2 regions of the Shewanella sp. N2AIL genome follow, and region 2 is predicted to be linked to the other one. Evidence: predicted binding sites of a transcription regulator. Region 2 holds the regulator's gene; the other holds the start of a gene.
The links. The regulator LexA, encoded in region 2, represses DNA repair genes until DNA is damaged. The targets are predictions, from matches to a motif close to TACTGTATNNNNATACAGTA.

Region 1 (6,481 bases), on a different contig from region 2:
AAATAGTTCGGGACCATACAAGATCCCGCCATGGCCTAAGGTCGCCTGAATCGCACCGTGCAAATCCGTGAGGGTCAGCTTAGTTGGGCCATTAAAATAAAAAGACTCACCGCTCGGATGCTTTAAATGCCAATTAAACAGCGGCCAGACTTTTATCAGTTGATGGGCTTCGAGATCATCGGGATGCTCAAGTTTAGGTGCCTGAGCCAAGTATTCTGGCGTGGCAAACAGGCAATAATCCAGCTCGCCTAAGGTGCTCGACACCCAAGAAGAATCAGGCTGAGCCCCGCCGACAATCGCCACATCTATGCCCTTGTCAATCAAATCGACTAACTCATTGCTCTGGGAAATGTGCAAACGGATATCGGGATACAGTCGGCCAAATTCATTCAAAGCTTGAATAAACACGATGGAAATAATCGAAATTGGCGCGGCGATGCGCAGGGTGCCCTCGGGTTTATCGCTGCCCGCACCACTCAGTTCATCAAATTGGGCAACCACACTCTGGTAGCGTTGAAAGAGTGCCAACCCTTCCTCCGTCAATCGTAACTTGCGGGTGCTGCGCATAAAGAGCTGTTTATCGAGCTTGTCTTCCAACTTCGCTAACTTGCGGCTCACTGTGGCAATGGGCATATCAAGCTCCTTCGCCGCCTGTGAAAAACTGCCCGCATTGACTAAATGCACAAAAAGATAGACAAGTTGTAGTTCAGCGCCTAAATCATCACTCATTGCATGTCCTAATTCTGTTCTAGCTGCCCACTTTAGGCACTATATAAAGTCATCAACAATCACAGCGTACGCTAAGTCATTGTGTTTTAAACATCAATTAATCCACTTATACGACCATAGCGCAATAGCCTTAGACTGAAATGATATGTTATTTTGTGGCGAGTTTTACTGCGCTGGCGCTAGTTCTGGTTCTAACGTGACATAAAAAAGGCAAGCGCCCACCTAAAATCATAGCGATAGTAGAAATGACGGTGGTGGCTGAGTTTATTCAAATTTAATCGTAAGGATGAGTGAGGGAAATGACCATTTTAACCCCTCTGTTTGCCGTCTTCGGGATCATGTTGCTCGGCACACTAGTGCAAAAATTAAAACTCTTGCCCGTCGATACGGATCAAGTGCTAAACCAGTATGTGTACTATATTGCTTTCCCTGCGATCATGCTTATCGCCCTCGCCCAGCAGCCAATTGGCGAGATTTTGCAATGGGGATTTATTGCGGGCTACAGCACGGCTATGGTGATCACTTATCTTGTCTGCCTTGGGCTCTCGCTGCTTGCTAACCCGAAACAGCATGCGGTTGCCGCCATTCGAGCCCTTAATGCCACCTTTGGTAATACCGCATTTATTGGTATTCCACTGCTCATCATCTTATTCCCGCAGCAGCAAAGTGCGTTAGTTGCCGCCGCGATTGCCAGCTTATTATCCGTGCTGATGTTTGCCGTGGCCTTAGTCTCGATGGAACTGGCCACAAACACCCAAAGACAACACCACGCCATAGTCATAATGATGATGGCGGTCGGTAAAAACCCTATCGTTATTGGTAGCTTGATTGGCGTCGGCATTTCGGCGCTAGAGATAAAACTGCCCTCAGGGCTGGCGCTAATGATCCAACAAATTGGCAATACCTCAAGCCCGTGCGCGCTGTTTGCCATCGGCATGGTGCTCGCCAAAGCGATGCGATACCAGAAAGATAGCAGCGTATTTAGCCCCAAGAATTTTATCGAACTGAGCCTTATTAACCTCTTCAAGCTAGTTGTCCAACCGGCACTCGTCTACTTTATGCTTAGCCGTTTTGGCGTGAGCGGCGACTACCTGATCATGGGCGTGATCTTGAGCGCATTGCCCACAGCCGCTAGCGTGTACTTGCTCGCCCAGCGCTATAACACTCAAGCTTCAACCAGTGCTCAGGGCATTCTATTTGGCACCTTAGTCACTTTCTTCAGTTTACCTATCTTAGAAAGCTTAGTAAGAACCCATGCATAATCAGTCAATTAAAAATATTTACTGCCGATAATGCCGATTATTTACCCAAGCCACTTTACTGTATATAAAATCAGTATATACTGTTTATCAATACAGTGGTTTGGTATGTTTTTCGACAGGAATTCACTATGCTTTGCCAACTCAGCATTAATAACTTCGCAATCGTCCGTTTTTTAGAACTGGATTTTCGCCCCGGTATGACCAGCATCACAGGTGAAACCGGCGCGGGTAAATCAATCGCCATCGATGCGCTAGGCCTGTGCCTAGGCAATCGCGCCGATGCCAGCAGTGTTCGCCCCGGAGCCAATAAAACCGAGGTTAGCGCTCGCTTTTCCTTGGATGATATTCCACTGGCAAAACGTTGGTTAGAAGATAACGATCTTGAACTCGATGATGAGTGTATCCTACGTCGAACTATTGGTAGCGATGGCCGTTCACGTGCCTATATCAATGGTAATCCAGTGCCGCTGACGCAACTCAAATTACTGGGTCAGTTGCTCATCGGTATTCACGGCCAACATGCGCACCATGCGATGTTAAAAAGTGAACACCAACTCACCCTGCTCGACAGTTATGCCAACCACAGATTGCTTATCGATACGGTTGCCGCCAGTTTTCAACGCTGCAAACAAATTGAGGCCGATCTAAAGCAACTCGAAGCCTCCCAGCATGAACGTATTGCCCGTAAGCAATTAGTGCAATATCAAGTAGAAGAACTCGATGAGTTTGATCTTAAAGTCGATGAGTTCGATGAAATTGAGCAAGAGCACAAACGTCTTGCCAATGGCACTGAGTTGATTGATACCTGTCAGGCGAGCTTAGATATACTCACTGAAGGCGAAGAGAACAATATAGAGTCGCTGCTTAATCGAGTCGTTTCCCTCGCCGAAGATCTGCAAAGCTACGATCCTGCATTAAGCAATATCAACACTATGCTCAATGATGCCTTAATCCAAGTGCAAGAAAGCGCAGGCGAATTACAGCACTATTTGAGTAAGCTTGAACTCGATCCAACCCACTTTGCCTATTTAGAAGAACGGCTATCAAAAGCCATGCAACTGGCGCGTAAGCACCATGTCAGCCCAAATAAACTGGCCGAACATCATTTGGCATTAAAGGCAGAGCTGAGCACCTTAGACAGTGACGAAAGCAAGCTCGAAGAAATTCAACTACAGGTCGATGCCAGCAGAGCCGCTTACCTTAGCAACGCACAAAAACTCAGCCAAAGCCGCGCTAGATATGCCAAAGAACTCGACAAACTGGTGACTCAGTCAATCCACGAACTGAATATGCCTAAGGGTAAATTTACTATCGAAGTCAATTTCCACCCAGAACAAATGTCAGCCAACGGCAGTGACAACATCGAATTCATGGTCACCACTAACCCTGGCCAACCCTTACAACCGATTTCGAAAGTCGCGTCTGGCGGTGAGCTTTCACGGATAGGCTTAGGGATCCAAGTGATTACCGCGAAGAAAGTTGCCACGCCAACATTGATTTTCGATGAGGTGGATGTCGGGATTTCGGGTCCCACCGCCGCAGTAGTAGGCCGCATGCTACGCAGCTTAGGGGAATCGACCCAAGTACTGTGCGTGACTCACTTGCCGCAAGTTGCGGGCAATGGTCATCAACACATGTTCGTCGATAAGTTTAATAAGGCGGGCAGTACAGAAACTACAATGAAGTCGCTCGATCGTGAGCAGCGTATTCAAGAACTTGCAAGACTGTTAGGTGGCGATACTATCACCAGCAATACCCTAGCAAACGCAAGGGAACTGCTGCAATAATAAAATCAAGCAGAAAAGGAATAAGGGATATTCAGCTAATCCCTTCAATCAAGCTTCAATCAGAAAAATGCGAAATCAAAAGCTAAGGGTTAGTTGTTGGCCATGTTAACTATCATGCCATGTTAGCTAACACACCAGACTAGCCCTTGCAGACAGATAAAGGCAAATACGCCCGCTAAGACATCGTCAATCATAATGCCAAAACCACCTTCGACTTTGGCATCGAGCCAACGGATTGGCCAAGGTTTGATGATGTCGAAAAAGCGAAATAAACCAAAGCCCACTAATAGCCAAATCCAGCCCGCAGGTGCCGCTATCATAGTGATCAACAGTCCAGCCACTTCATCCCACACAATCGCGCCATGGTCGTGTACGCCCATGTCATGTGCCGCTTTACCACAGATATAAAATCCTGCAAATACACTGACTAAAGTTAAGCCGATATACCAAGCAAGTGGTAATGGCGCCATCAGTAAATAGAGGGGAATAGCAGCTATGGTACCGAAAGTACCGGGCGCTTTAGCGGCGAGTCCGCTACCGAAACCGAGTGCCAAAAAGTGGACAGGATTTTTTAATGACAGGCGCGTTAACGCCTGATCCTTTGACAACCATTTCATTAACATGCTCTTCGCTTAAAAGTGCTCGAAACCGTGATACGGCGGCGTAAACGGCTCACCATTGAGTTGTAACTTGAGCTTACTGCCCGCACAAATTTGTCCAACACGAACAAACTTTGCTCCTGCATGGCTTAATGCTGTCTCAAGCGCGCCTTTTTGCGCCTCAGGAACGGTGAACAACAATTCGTAATCTTCGCCGCCTGTCAGTGCATAACCTAAGGCATGCTCCTCGCTGACGGTATCTTGCATCGCACGCGAAAGCGGGATGCAATTAACATCTACAACCGCACCAACTGCCGAAGCCTTAAGGACATGACCGATATCCGAGATAAACCCGTCGGAAAGGTCGATAGCACTGGAGGCTAGCGAGCGCAAAGCTTGGCCCGCTAAGACTCTTGGTGTTGGGCGATAATGACGATTAATCAGGAATTCTTTGTGCTCAGCTCTGGCTTGCTGCGCACCGCGAATGATATCCAGACCTAAGGCCGAATCTCCGAGCGTGCCCGTGACATAAATCCAATCACCGGCTTTAGCACCATGACGCGTGAGTGCCTTACCCTGTGGGACTTGGCCGTGTACTGTGATATTAATCGCCCGTGGGCCACGAGTCGTATCGCCGCCAATTAAGGCGATGCCATAGTAATCGGCCGCTTCAAATAAACCTTCGCTAAAACCACTGAGCCAAGTTTCATCGACTTCAGGTAGCGTCAAGGCAAGCGTCATCCACGCGGGCTCAGCGCCCATGGCAGCCAGATCAGATAAATTTACCGCTAAGGCTTTGTAACCTAAGGCAGCGGGAGGCATATCGGGGAAGAAATGGACATTTTCGACTAAGGTGTCACAGGAGATAGCAATCGACTTGTTTTCTGCGGGTTGCACTAAAGCGCAATCGTCACCGATGCCAAGCTTCACATCACGGCGAGTGGGGCCGCGGTTGCTAAAATAACATTCAATTAATTGGAATTCTTTCACTGTACAGTTTGGCACGACTTACATCGGCCACCTTTGTTAGCAATGAAAAACGGTATCCTAAGATACCGTTTGTCTTTATTACTTGCGTGCAACCAGTTTGTCGAGCAGTCCGTTCACAAACTTATGACTCTCGTCCGCACCGAAAGCTTTTGCCAACTCAATCGCTTCATTAATCGCGACCTTGTATGGCACATCTTTACGGAAAGTCAGCTCATAGGTCGCTAAACGAACTATGGCTTTCTCTACTGGAGACACTTCATCAATCGGGCGTTCCAGATGCGGGATGATCAGCTCATCCAATTGGGTTTTCTTCGTTGCAACGCCTGAAAATAGCTCACGAAAATAAGCTACATCAACACCGTCGAGACTTTGTTCAGTTAAAAACTCATGCTCGACATCGGCAATATTATTCCCGCTTAGTTGCCATGAATAGATGGCTTGAACGGCTAAACGGCGGGCCTTGCGGCGCTCAGAAGGCTTCATTATTTTTCCTACTATAACAACTGTTGTTCAAGTTCTTGCAGAACATTGACCATTTCAAGCAGACTTAAAGCAGCTTCGCCGCCTTTGTTACCCGCTTTGGTACCTGAACGTTCAATAGCTTGTTCAATGGTATCTGTGGTCAAAACACCGAAAGCAACAGGCAGATCAAATTCTAAAGCAACTTGAGCTAGACCTTTATTACATTCGCCTGCAACAAAATCAAAATGAGGAGTACCACCACGGATCACCGCACCTAATGCGATAATACCGTCGAATTTACCACTGGCAGCTACGCGACGCGCAGCTAGCGGCAACTCAACCGCACCTGGTACACGGACAACAGTGATATTGTCGTCGCTGACTTGGCCAAAACGTTTCAGCGTGTCAAGTGCACCTTCAAGCAAGCTCTCAACTAAAAAGCTGTTGAAACGCGAAATTACAATCGCAACTTTGGCATTTTTCGCTTCGATATTACCTTGAACTACGTTCATTATCTTACCTAATTTAGCTAAAGCACCCAGCTCGGGGCGAAAAGTGGCGACATGATATCACAGCCAATTGCCCAGAGCCCTATGCAAATTATCAGAAATTGTTAATTTTACTTCAGTGTAACTTTGGGTTTTAGTCCGCC
Region 2 (6,481 bases):
CTTCTCCTCTGCCAATTGCGAATAGCAACTACAAAGAAGAGCAACACAGTAAGTCTCAACTCTATGCAAACTCTTCAGTTCCCAAAAAAGCGTTTTTGACTTCAACGTGCGTTGGCGGCTGTTACTTTTAATTAAGTATTGTTACTGCTGGTATTAGCCACGCTGGCACATACGACTGAAATAAATCTGTTCTCTATTTTTAGTGGCATTTTGAACTCGATTACGGCTCGATTTATTTGCCACGGGCGGCGATATATCATCGCCGACTAAATCAACCATACTTGCTGTTTAAATATTGATCAAGATCACTTATTTATCTAATTGTCTGAAAAATTGCCAAAAAAAAGCCTCACATTCATAGGCGAGGCGGCTTTCAAGGTAAAAAATAAATGAATATTTAATGTACAGCGCTAAAAAAAGATTGTTGGCCGAAGAGATTGCCTTGCTCAATGCGTACGTCGCCGTGTAAGTGACTGTTTACGTCTTCAAGCACTATACCCATGGCGCGGGCACTTTTAGCCACGATTTGCAGGCGACGATTATCGCGTGCATCCAGTGATTGGGTCCAAGTAATAACTGCACTGGACGTACCACTTGTTAAGGCTTTTTCCATTGCCCACAGGGTTTCGACTTCATCTTTAGCGTGCACCAGCAAGACTCTGTCCATACGCACGCCTGCATTGGCGAGCATTTGTTTGTAGCCAATGCTCGGTGGGTTGATGAGCACTAACCAACGACCCTGTTGGCTTAACTGGGCGAGTTGCGCACTCAAATGGATTAACTCTTGGCGGCCTTGAGTCTTAGTTGGCATGCAGGCGATAGGTGCATGGTGCCAGTCATAGTCGGCATCACGGACTTCATCGAGCCACAAGCCCGGATGGCGGGGTGCATTGCCAAGTAGTTTGTTCATAGCCAATCTCCATTACGGATCACACCGACGGCGAGTCCTTCAATTGTTAAACTTTGATAGCCTAAATCCACTTTAATCGGGGAATAGTCTTCATTTTCGGCGTGTAGATAGACCACATTACCTTTTTTTTCGAAACGTTTAACAGTGACATCGTCGTCGACTCTAGCGACAACCACTTGACCATTTCTAGCTTGTTGTACTTTATGAACAGCCAGCAAATCTCCTTCGAGAATGCCAATATTCTTCATGCTGTCGCCTTTAACCCGCAGTAAAAAATCGGCGGCGGGATGGAACATGCTTGGGTCGACTTGGTAGTACTGTTCAACATGTTCTTGGGCGAGAATAGGTTCGCCAGCGGCTACTTGACCGATAAGCGGTAAACCTGTTTCAGTTACTTCTTCGACTTCCGCAGTCAGACGAATGCCCCGCGATGTGCCTGGCATGATCTCAATGCAGCCCTTTTTCGCCAACGCTTTAAGATGCTCTTCAGCCGCATTGGCGCTCTTAAAACCTAAACGGGTCGCGATTTCTGCCCGAGTGGGTGGCATGCCAGTATCGGCAATATTTCGTTTAATTAGCTCTAAAATTTCAGCTTGGCGTGGCGTCAAAGGTCTCATGGTGTTTCCTGTTTTTCTATACAGTTACTGTTAGTATATACAGTATTATTTGCAGCGCAAGTATTAACCACTTTTTAGCTATGTTGGAGAGAATTAGCGAATATTACCCATAGTCTGGTATTCTACCGGGCTAGTAAACGTACTTAATTGCATAAGAATAATGCCTAAACACGACTCTCTTTGGTTGAAATCATTACGCTGGATCCAAAAACACTTAGTGCACACTATTGTTGTGCCTCAGGATCCCTTTGCCGATCTGAATCTGGATGCCTCCAGACCCCTTGCTTATGTGATGAAAACGGAATCGCTGAGTGACATCGCTGCCCTGAGCGAAATTACGGCTAAGTTAGGACTGCCGAGCCCCTATGAGCCTTTAGTGGCAAATGGTGTAATCGCGCCTCGGGTTGTCTGCCTTCAAGGGCGTAAGCCGCTGTTTGGTGAGCGTGCGGGTAACGAGCCTTTCCTCGAATGCTTTATGCGTTTATTGGCCGTGCATAAGGAACGCCCTGAATTAGACATTCAACTGGTGCCCGTAAGCCTATATTGGGGCCGCACGCCAGGGAAAGAAGACGACACTATGAAGGCGGCTGTGTTTGAGCGGGAAAACCCGACTTGGCTGCGCAAATGCTTGATGATTTTATTCTTAGGTCGACATAACTTCGTACAGTTTTCAAATGCGGTATCTCTGCGATACATGGCCGACGAACACGGCACTGACATGGGGATTGCCCATAAATTAGCGCGGGTCGCGCGGGTGCATTTCCGCCGTCAACGTAAGGTGATGACAGGGCCTGTGCTGCCAAATCGCCAAGCATTGTTTCATTCGCTGCTCAAATCCGAGTCGCTGCGTAAAGCGATTCAAGAAGAAGCGGCCAACAAAAAGATTTCTGAGACCCAAGCGCGCGAGACGGCTATTGAGTATCTCGATGAAATCGCTGCCGATTACTCAGATAGTTTAGTGCGTATTGCCGAGCGTTTTTTAACTTGGTTGTGGAACAAGCTTTACAGCGGGATCAACATCAAAGGCGCCGAGCAAGTTCGCCAGTTGCACCATGATGGCCACGAGATTGTCTATGTGCCTTGCCATCGCAGCCACATGGATTACCTGCTGTTATCGTATATTTTGTATTATCAAGGCATGGTTCCGCCGCACATTGCAGCCGGTATTAACCTCAACTTCTGGCCCGCGGGGCCTATGTTCCGTCGCGGTGGTGCCTTCTTTATCCGCCGTAGTTTTAATGGCAACAAGCTGTATACCGCAGTATTCCGTGAGTATTTAGATCAACTGTTTGCGAAAGGTTATTCGGTGGAATATTTCTCCGAAGGCGGCCGCTCACGTACCGGTCGTCTATTGGCGCCAAAAACCGGCATGATTGCTATGACGATGAACAGCGTGCTGCGCGGTATCGAGCGTCCGGTAACATTGGTGCCTGTGTATTTAGGCTATGACCATGTGATGGAAGTGGCGACGTACCATAAAGAGTTAAGTGGTAAGAAAAAGAAAAAAGAATCTGTGTGGCAGGTGTTTGGTGCGATTCGCAAACTTGGTAATTTCGGCCAAGGTTATGTGAACTTTGGCGAGCCGATTACTCTGCAAAACTTCTTAAATGAGCGCGCGCCAAACTGGCGTACTGAGTTGGCCGATGATCCTGAGCAAAAACCAAGCTGGTTAACGCCAGCGGTAAACGTGCTGGCGAATCGAGTGATGACAAATATTAACGATGCTGCAGCGGCGAGTTCGGTGACCTTGACGAGTTTAGTGTTGCTGGCCACAGATCAAAATGCCTTAGAGCGCAGTCTGCTGGAACGTCAGCTTGATCTGTATCTGACTCTACTCAAAAAAGTGCCTTACACTACTTATACTTCGGTTGCCGAAGGTGATGGTAAGCATTTAGTGCAGCAAGGTTTAGAGCTGAATAAGTTTGTTGTTTGTGCCGATCCTTTAGGTGAAATCGTGTCTATCGAGGCGAGTCAGGCTGTGTCCATGACTTACTATCGTAACAATATCATCCACTTATTTATTGTACCGTCATTAATTGCGAGTTGTTTAACGCATAATGAGCAGATCCCGCGTCAGCAAGTGGTGTCAATCGTTGCCGATTTTTATCCACTGCTGAAAGCCGAACTCTTCATGGGCATTAAGGATGTACCTGCCTATGTCAATCAAGTGCTGGATTTCTTCATTGAACAAGGGTTAGTGGTTGAGACTGATACCTTAACCGTCGTGCCTGAGCACACTAGCCAACTATTATTGTTAGCCAGTTCAGTAAGCGAGACTCTGCAACGCTATGCCATTATTTTCAATCTGTTAGCGAACAGGCCTAAGATGGAGCGCTCAGAACTTGAGTCTGAGAGTCATCTACTCGCCCAGCGTTTAGGCGCTTTGCATGGCATTACCGCGCCTGAGTTCTACGATAAGAAACTTTACGGCACCTTGAGCGTTAAGCTCAAAGAATTGGGCTATCTAGCGGATAACCAAGATAAGTCCAATATCAATCGCATACGAGATCAAGCCAATAGCTTATTACGTCCGTCAGTGAAACAAACGATAGTGGCGAGTGTCACCGCGGAGCATACAGTTTAATGGCAAATCATATGAATGCGGGTAAGCATAAGCCCGCAGGTAAGTCCTTGCTCGGCGGCGCCATGATTATTGCCGGCACGACCGTAGGTGCAGGGATGTTTTCTCTGCCCGTGGTCGGTGCCGGTATGTGGTTTGGCTATTCGATTTTAATGTTATTGGGCATTTGGTTTTGCATGTTGATGTCGGGCTTATTGCTGCTCGAAACCAATTTGCATTTCGAACCGGGTGCTAGCTTCGATACTTTAAGCAAGCAAACCTTAGGGCAGTTTTGGCGGATAGTGAACGGCGTTTCTATCGCTTTCGTGCTGTATATTTTGACTTATGCCTATATCAGCGGTGGTGGCTCGATTGTGAATCACAGCTTGCAGGGCATGGGAATTGAGTTACCGCAAAGTGTTGCTGGGCTGGTGTTTGCCATAGTGTTGGCTAGTATCGTATTGATCAGCACTAAGGCGGTGGATCGCATTACCACGATTATGCTCGGCGGTATGATCATTACCTTCTTCCTTGCAATCGGCAATTTACTGATCGAAATCGATGTGACTAAGTTGCTCGAACCCGATGGTAATAATAGCTTTTCACCTTATCTGTGGGCGGCGCTACCCTTTGGTCTTGCCAGCTTTGGCTACCATGGTAACGTTCCCAGCTTAGTGAAGTATTACGGCAAAGATTCCACCACCATTATCAAGGCTATTTTCGTCGGCACCTTTATCGCGCTGGTGATTTATGCCTGTTGGTTAGTGGCGACTATGGGCAATATTCCCCGCAGCCAGTTTATCGACATTATTGCCCAAGGCGGCAATATGGGGGTCTTGGTGGGCGCTTTGTCCGAGGTGATGGCGAGTAGCTGGTTGAACAGTATGTTGACCCTGTTTGCTAACTTGGCCGTGGCTTCATCTTTCTTAGGGGTGACCTTAGGTCTGTTTGATTATCTCGCCGACTTGTTTGGTTTTGACGATTCGCGCTCGGGCCGGATGAAAACCGCGTTAGTGACCTTTGTGCCGCCGACGATTTTAGGATTACTGTTCCCCGACGGCTTCTTAGTGGCGATTGGCTTTGCGGCATTAGCGGCGACAGTGTGGGCGGTAATCGTCCCGGCGCTGATGGCCTATAAATCACGGCAGTTATTCCCCGAGAGCACAGGTTTTAGAGTGATAGGCGGTACGCCGCTGATTATTCTTGTGGTGTTATTTGGCATAGTCACGGGTGCTTGTCATCTGCTCGCGATGGCAAATTTACTGCCGCAATATTCCTAATTTGTTTCGATGATTTAAGCCCTCTGCGAGAGGGCTTTTTTGTATTTAGCGATTGAGTTTTAATCCTGCAGATCTTTTTTATCTCGACACTGGACAGAAGTACGAACTCAGGCTTAACTCGAATGATTGTAAAAACGAAGGAGCAAATGATGAAAATTACTCAGTACGCACAAGGACATGCATGTTGGGTTGAACTCGCAAGCCACGATTGGCAAGCTGCTAAGGCATTCTACCAAGCGTTATTTGGTTGGGACTCAGTTGACATGCCGATCCCAGAAGGTCATTTTTCGCTATTCAATTTAGCGGGGGATGATTTAGGTGCCATGTACCAAATCCCCGAGTCAGAGTCGCAGATCCCTAGCCATTGGCGAGTCTACTTTGCCGTTGATGATATGGATGCCAGCATTGCAGCGATTCAAGATGTGGGTGGCCAAGTGCACATGGGGCCGCACATTGTTGCTGACGCGGGCGTGATGGCGCAGGTGAGCGATCCACAAGGCGCACGTTTTGCGCTGTGGCAAGCGAAGAATCATATCGGTGCTCGCCGTCAGGGTGAACTCAATACCCTTTGCTGGGTTGAGCTGGCTTGCAGAGAGCCGCGCGCTGAAGAAGCCTTTTACTGCAAAATATTCCCTTGGACTAACTCGCCCAGCGACATGCCGGACATCGAATATTCTGAGTGGCAAGTTGATGGTCAATCCATCGGCGGCATGATGACCATCATGCCCGAATGGGGTGATATCTCTCCCCATTGGCTGCTTTATTTTGCAGTAGCCGATTGCGATGCATTTGCAGAAAAAGCCCAAGCGTTAGGCGCGCAAGTGTGCATTCCGCCCAGTGATATCCCCGATGTGGGCAGATTCTCTGTAATAGCCGACGCCCAAGGCGCCACCTTTGCGGTGATCAAGCTTAATCAGATGTAAGGCCATATTTAGGACGAGTCACATTTAAGATTAAAAACGGCGACACTTAGTCGCCGTTTTTATGTGTCTAACCATCTGTTTAATTAGCATTATCAATCATGATTGTCTCAGGGCAGGAGCCTCTGCCTGCCTTGTTAGCCTTGGCGAGTAGGCTAGGCAAGGAGTCTGAGGCTTTAATGACCTCGGGCAAG

Region 1: the regulator LexA is predicted to act here: its motif matches at 2,070-2,089, upstream of recN (DNA repair protein RecN).

What each region holds. Positions count from the first base shown of each region.
Region 1 is NZ_JALBYT010000002.1:173,951-180,431, reverse strand. Features, by position in the region: gene MO387_RS02495 (LysR family transcriptional regulator) at 1-729, opposite strand, end outside; gene MO387_RS02490 (AEC family transporter) at 1,029-1,991, shown strand; gene recN (DNA repair protein RecN) at 2,120-3,778, shown strand; gene MO387_RS02480 (phosphatidylglycerophosphatase A) at 3,901-4,395, opposite strand; gene thiL (thiamine-phosphate kinase) at 4,411-5,367, opposite strand; gene nusB (transcription antitermination factor NusB) at 5,446-5,850, opposite strand; gene ribE (6,7-dimethyl-8-ribityllumazine synthase) at 5,862-6,341, opposite strand; gene ribBA (bifunctional 3,4-dihydroxy-2-butanone-4-phosphate synthase/GTP cyclohydrolase II) at 6,472-6,481, opposite strand, start outside.
Region 2 is NZ_JALBYT010000013.1:89,075-95,555, reverse strand. Features, by position in the region: gene MO387_RS09945 (SulA-like leucine-rich domain-containing protein) at 398-910, opposite strand; gene lexA (transcriptional repressor LexA) at 907-1,527, opposite strand; gene plsB (glycerol-3-phosphate 1-O-acyltransferase PlsB) at 1,688-4,111, shown strand; gene mtr (tryptophan permease) at 4,111-5,367, shown strand; gene MO387_RS09925 (VOC family protein) at 5,517-6,290, shown strand; gene MO387_RS09920 (ribonuclease T2) at 6,370-6,481, opposite strand, start outside.